One region of the Escherichia marmotae genome, then DNA from elsewhere that is predicted to be linked to it. Evidence: predicted binding sites of a transcription regulator. Region 1 holds the regulator's gene; each other region holds the start of a gene.
What was found. Region 1 encodes LexA, which represses DNA repair genes until DNA is damaged. Its sites were predicted from a motif close to TNCTGTATGTACATACAGNA; they were not measured.

Region 1 (2,275 bases):
GATGTCGCGGTTAAGCGCCAGTAAGCGACGGAAGTTTCCTCGCCAGGCTGTTTTCAGCATTTCGCCGGAGATACCGCGCAGTTTGAGGATTTTACGTACCATGAGCAGACCAATCAGCAACGTCGCATATTCTGCAACAACCGTCGCCAGCGCTGCGCCCTGCACGTTCATATGCAGTCCCATCACCAGCCAGATATCCAGCACAATGTTGAGGATATTGCCAACCACTAACAAAATCACTGGCGCACGGGCATATTGCACACCGAGCAACCAGCCAAGCAGCACCAGATTCGCCAGCGACGCCGGGGCGCTTAGCCAACGGATTTCAAGAAAGCGCCGCGCCTGTTCCAGCACTGCTTCGCTACCACCAACAATATGCAGCGCCAGATCGATAATCGGCGTACGCAGTAGAGCAATCAACGCCCCAGCCCCCAACGCCAACAGCAACGGCTGCACCAGCGCCCGCGCTAATGCCTGAGGATTTTGAGCACCAAAAGCCTGTGCAGTAAGCCCGGTAGTACTCATACGCAAAAACAGCAACAGCATAAAGAGAAAGCTGGTCGCCGTTGCACCAACCGCCACGCCGCCCAGATAAACCGGACTATCAAGATGACCAATAACCGCCGTATCAACCAACCCCAGCAAAGGAACGGTAATATTGGAGAAGATCATGGGTAAGGCGAGATGCCAGAGCGCTTTATCAGATGAAGTGAGGAATGCCATGCCGACAAGCCTGATGAAGAGAGATGAAAAACAAACCGCGACGCCAGGCGGCATCGCGGTATCAGAGATATATTACAGCCAGTCGCCGTTGCGAATAACCCCAACTGCCAGCCCTTCAATAGTGAAGCTCTGCTGACGAAGGTCAACGACAATCGGTTTAAACTCACTGTTTTCTGGCAGCAGTTCGACTTTATTACCCTGCTTTTTCAGACGTTTAACGGTAACTTCGTCATCAATACGCGCGACAACGACCTGACCATTACGTACATCCTGGGTTTTATGCACTGCCAGCAGATCGCCATCCATAATGCCGATATCTTTCATCGACATCCCGCTGACGCGCAGCAGGAAATCGGCATTCGGTTTGAACAGGGAAGGATCGACCTGATAATGACCTTCAATATGCTGTTGCGCCAGAAGCGGTTCACCAGCAGCCACACGGCCTACCAGCGGCAGCCCTTCTTCCTCTTCATGCAACAGACGGATCCCGCGCGATGCGCCGGAAACAATTTCAATAACGCCTTTGCGTGCCAGCGCCTTCAGATGTTCTTCAGCCGCATTTGGGGAACGGAACCCCAAACGCTGCGCGATTTCCGCACGCGTCGGCGGCATACCTGTCTGGCTGATGTGATCACGAATGAGATCAAACACCTCTTGCTGCCTGGCCGTTAACGCTTTCATTCCGCCCCCTGGGTGTATATACAGTTATGCTGTGAGTATATACAGCAAAAGGTGATTTTGGAACCATAAACTGCACAATAAACCAGAGATTTATCGAATTCTGGAAGGGTTATCCAAAATGCGACCATAACAGGATGCACCAGGTAATCACTGCGACGATAATCGCGATCAACACCGCCGCGGACCCCATATCTTTCGCTCGCCCGGAAAGCTCATGGTATTCGGAGCCAATACGGTCAACTACGGCCTCGATGGCGCTATTGAGAATTTCTACGATCATGACCAACATGACGGAGCTAATAAGCAGTACGCGGGTTATCGCGTCCACATCCAGCCAGCAGGCGATGATCACCGCCAACAATACCGCAACGCCTTCCTGACGGAATGCCGCTTCGTTGATCCATGCTGCGCGTAACCCTTTCCAGGAATAGCCAGCAGCTTTGATAATTCGAGTGAATCCAGTGGTATTATTGGCCATTGAAAGAACCTTTTTACATTATGAGCGTCAATATCAGTGTACCGTTAAATCCGATGACTCGGGTTTGCATAACGCCGCGCGAAACATGAGCGGATACCACAGAATTTCCCATGACTTTCTGCTATCCTTGCCGCGCATTTGCATTATTAACCAGAGGCTTTACATCGTTTATGTCCGGCTGGCCACGAATTTACTACAAATTACTGAATTTACCATTAAGCATCCTGGTAAAAAGCAAGTCTATTCCGGCAGATCCTGCCCCGGAACTGGGACTCGATACCTCTCGTCCAATTATGTACGTTTTACCGTACAACTCAAAAGCGGATTTGCTGACGTTGCGCGCCCAGTGTCTGGCACATGATCTGCCCGACCCATTAGAGCCGCTGGAGATCG
Region 2 (2,275 bases), 450 kb from region 1:
TCTCAATGCCTGCTCATCAAAAAATTGTTCCAGAAGTGTAACAGATTGGGCGTCGTTGCCCTAGATTTCTACCCGGCTTAGCTACCCCTAATGGGCTAACGCGATTGCTGATTATATTCATCATCACGTTGATAAGCTTCACCATTCGGCTGCTCCGGAACCGACCGCAATCGGTACTCTTCGTCCTGGCTTACCGCCTGATCGGCCAAATCCGGATTAATCTCGCGTTTAATTTCTACCCCTAAACCACGAAACGCTTCTGCCTGCGCCAGCACATTTCCGCGACCTGAAGAAAGTTTTTTCATCGCCTGGCGATAGTTATCCTGCGCTTTATCCAGACTTTGACCAATCGCAGACATATCATCAACAAACAGGCGCATTTTGTCGTACAGCTTGCTGGCACGATCAGCGATTTGCTGGGCGTTACGGCTTTGATGCTCATAACGCCACAGGTTGGCGATAGTACGCAACGCCACCAGCAGCGTGGTGGGGCTAACCAGCATAATATTGTTTTTCAACGCTTCGGTGATTAGCTCCGGCTGCCTGTCCAGCGCCAGTAAGAATGCCGGTTCGACGGGGATAAACATCAGCACGTAATCCAGGGTTCTTAACCCCGGAAGCTGCTGATAATCTTTACGCCCCAACAAGCGGATATGGTTACGCACCGACGCGATATGTTCCTGCAATGCGCTTTCGCGGGTGTAGTCGTCTTCCGCATTGAAGTAGCGTTCATAAGCGACCAGCGTCATTTTGGCGTCGATAACCACATCTTTCCCCTGTGGTAAGCGCACGATGACATCTGGTTGCATCCGCGAGCGGGCATCATTCTCGATGCTGACCTGGGTTTCATATTCATACCCCTCACGCAACCCGGAAGCCTCCAGTACTCGCGTTAATACCACTTCGCCCCAGTTACCCTGGGTTTTATTGTCGCCTTTTAGCGCCCGTGTCAGGTTGATTGCTTCCTGGGCCATTTGGGCGTTGAGTTGTTGGAGATTGCGAATTTCGTGGGTCAGGGTATGGCGTTCTTGTGCTTCTTTACCAAAACTGTCCTGAACCTGACGGCGAAAACCATCCAGTTGTTCACGCAGCGGCGACAAAAGGCTGTTCAGACTCTGGCGATTTTGTTCATCAACCCGGCGATTGCTGTGTTCAAAAATACGGTTAGCGAGGTTTTCAAACTGCTCGCTTAAACGCTGTTCGCTGTTGATCATCTGGCGAATTTTATCGTCAGCATGTTGCTGTGCGGCCTCCATCCGCGTGGTCACTTCACGCAGATCGGCCTCCAGCGAGGTGTTAATACTTTGCAGGCTGCGCACTTCGTTATTGAGTAGTTCACACTCTTCACGCCAGTGCTCACTTTGGGTAATTTGTTGTTTTGCCGCACTTAACTCCGCAACCATCTCTTCACGTTCGGCTAGTTGCTCGGCTTTTTGCTGTGCATGTTGATAACTGGCAAACAGCCAGCCGATGGCCACACTGACCAGTGCAATAATGGCATAAACAATGATTGAGAAATCCACAAAGCCTCCTGACGCAACAACTTACCCGCACAAAATAGAATTGTGCTGTACAAACGTCCAGTTGGAAAGGCATTTCCTGCGAGGCGCTACGCAAAAATACAAAAGGCCGAACGTATCGGCCTTCAGACAGGAGAAGAGAATTACAGCAGACGACGCGCCGCTTCCACCACGATTTTCACCACATGGCTTTCGGTTTGTTTCATCGTCTCAGCATTCGGGATCTCTTGCTGGGTGCGGTTAACAATAACGCCAGCTACCATACCGGCACGCAGGCCCTGGCTTGCACACATGGTCAGCAGAGTTGCAGATTCCATCTCATAGTTCATTACGCCCATCGCCTGCCACTCTTCCATAGAGCCTTTAAAGTGACGGACTACACGGCCAGAATAAGTGTCGTAACGTTCCTGGCCCGGGTAGAAAGTGTCAGAAGAGGCAGTCACACCCACGTGAGTGGTTGCACCAATAGACTTCGCTGCTTCAACCAGCGCGGTAGTACATTCGAAATCAGCCACTGCCGGGAATTCCAGCGGTGCGAAATGCAGGCTCGCGCCATCCAGACGAACAGACGCCGTAGTAACCAGTACATCACCAACATTAATATGCGGCTGAATAGCGCCAGTCGTACCGATACGCAGGAAAGTGCGAATGCCAAGCTGTGCCAGTTCTTCAACGGCAATAGAAGTCGACGGACCACCGATACCGGTAGAACAAACGATAACAGGTTTACCATCCAGCTCTGCACGCCAGGTGGT
Region 3 (2,275 bases), 2.0 Mb from region 1:
GAATCCAGCGCCACAAAGCGATCGCCCGCTTTCTCTTTCAACCCACTCATCTCCTGCAAACGCAAAAAACTGTTCAGCGAACGCAAGGTTGCAGAAGTGATAATAATGTGCGGAATACTGCGCCACAGCAGCCTTTCGAGTTGATCGCTGACGCGGATCCCCACACAGTGAAACCAGAGATGTAGCTGCCCGTCGCGTTCTTCCCGCGTCGCCCATTTGGTTACCGGCGCACCAGAAGATTGCGCCAGAGACGCCAGCCGCCAGAGTTTGCTCTGCGCCTCAAACATCCCCAGCGCGCGGTTCATCTGCAAAATCAGTCGATGCAAACGCACAATGTCATGGCTACCGGTTTTCTCACTTAAATCATTGAGGAATAACTCAGCCAGACCACGCAGCATCTCGGTCAGTTTTGCCAGCCGCTGGCAGATCTCCAGTACTTCATCCGGCAATTCGCCCATCGCAAAACGGTGCTCTGCCTCTTGCCCGGCAGGCATATAGAGATTGAGGATGTTGTTTAAAGAGGCGATAAGCTCATATAACTCTTCACAATGCGCATTCAACCGTTCAGGGATCGCCAGCGGTGGAATGGTCTTCGGGCGAAACTGCTCCATGCAGGTGGCGACCAGTTTTGTGAACAGATCCAGTTGTAGCCGATACCAGGGGGCAGTAATTTCCGCGCTCATTTCCAGCGCATCCCGCGCCACGTCCGGCAGGTGATGACCTTCATCCAGCACCAGCAGCAAATTTTTCGGTTCTGGCAATACCGCTTCGCTTTCCATCGCCGCCATCACCAGCGCATGGTTTGCCACTACCACTTCCGCTTCCTGAATTTCCCGGCGGGCAACAAAAAACGGACATTCGCGGTAGTAATAACAGTTACGGTTGAGGCAACTGGCTTTGTCGGTACTCAGACGACGCCAGAGATCGTCATCAATGGCGATATCAGTGTGATCGCGCAGGCCATCCCATTTATAAGTATCGAGATCGCCCTTCAGCTTTGCACAACGTTTTTGTTCTTCCTGATTGTTCGGTGTCAGTTCATCGTCGAGAAACGCGAGCAGATCCTGTTGTGTGGGTTCGGTACTGGCAAGCGCCGTCAGGTTACGCGGGCAAACGTAGCGCCCACGCCCGAAAGCGGCGGTGAATTTTAGATCGGGAATGATCTTTTTCAGCAGCGGCAAATCTTTGCTGTAGATCTGATCCTGCAACGCCACGTTAGCGGTACTCACCACCAGCGTTTTTTGCTCTTCGCGGGCAATGGCGATGCCGGGGATCAAATAGGAGAGCGTTTTCCCAACGCCGGTGGGGGCTTCAATCGCCAGATGCCGCCCTTCTTCTCCGGCCAGTGTTTTGGCGACATCCGCAATCATCTGCCGCTGCGGCGCACGGGGAATAAAGTCGGGGATCTGTTCCTGAAGCGCCTTATACCAGGCGGCAATTTGCGCTTTAAGCGCGGCGGTTAATGCCATGAGAAAACCTGAAATACTGTATAAACAGCCAATATTGTGGCATTTTTCAGTTTTCAGGGGTAATGATTTTTCTGTTTCTGGAAAGTGGCTCGCAATAACCGCCAGGATAATACGGTCTAATTCCTGTTCGACAACAAAGGATTCAACACGTCATGCAAGACACCATCATAAATTTCTACAGCACCAGTGACGACTACGGGGATTTTTCTAACTTTGCCGCCTGGGCCATCAAGATTGACGGCAAAACCTGGCCCACCTCAGAACACTATTTTCAGGCACAAAAGTTCCTTGATGAAAAATACCACGAAGAGATCCGCCGGATTTCCTCACCCATGATCGCCGCGCGTATGGGGCGTGACCGTTCTAAGCCCCTGCGTAAAAACTGGGAGTCGATAAAAGAAGAGGTGATGCGCAAAGCGCTTCGCGCTAAATTCGAACAACACGCAGAACTGCGCGCGCTCCTGCTGGCAACCGCGTCAGCGAAACTGGTTGAGCATACGAAAAATGATGCTTACTGGGGAGATGGCGGTAATGGTCAGGGCAAGAATCGCCTGGGCTACCTTTTAATGGAGCTGCGCGAACAATTGGCTGCGGAGAAGTAACGCATCGGGTGGCTTGTGGGCGGTAAAACAGAGAAATCTTTTTGCCGCGCTTGCAAATTGCTGACTAGCGCTTGTAGTGATATGCCGGATGCGGCGCGAACGCCTTATCCGGCCTACAAGTTGTTAAAATTCAATATATTGTAGGAACCACGTAGGCCTGATAAGCGTAGCGCATCAGGCAGTTTTGCGTTTGTCATCAGTCTC

Region 2: the regulator LexA is predicted to act here: its motif matches at 1,567-1,586, upstream of rmuC (DNA recombination protein RmuC).
Region 3: the regulator LexA is predicted to act here: its motif matches at 1,484-1,503, upstream of dinG (ATP-dependent DNA helicase DinG).

The regions. Positions count from the first base shown of each region.
Region 1 is NZ_CP025979.1:3,612,595-3,614,869, reverse strand. Features, by position in the region: gene dinF (MATE family efflux transporter DinF) at 1-723, opposite strand, end outside; gene lexA (transcriptional repressor LexA) at 796-1,404, opposite strand; gene dgkA (diacylglycerol kinase) at 1,514-1,882, opposite strand; gene plsB (glycerol-3-phosphate 1-O-acyltransferase PlsB) at 2,053-2,275, shown strand, end outside.
Region 2 is NZ_CP025979.1:3,162,843-3,165,117, forward strand. Features, by position in the region: gene ubiE (bifunctional demethylmenaquinone methyltransferase/2-methoxy-6-polyprenyl-1,4-benzoquinol methylase UbiE) at 1-1, opposite strand, end outside; gene rmuC (DNA recombination protein RmuC) at 96-1,523, opposite strand; gene udp (uridine phosphorylase) at 1,664-2,275, opposite strand, start outside.
Region 3 is NZ_CP025979.1:1,603,454-1,605,728, forward strand. Features, by position in the region: gene dinG (ATP-dependent DNA helicase DinG) at 1-1,469, opposite strand, end outside; gene ybiA (riboflavin biosynthesis intermediates N-glycosidase) at 1,589-2,071, shown strand.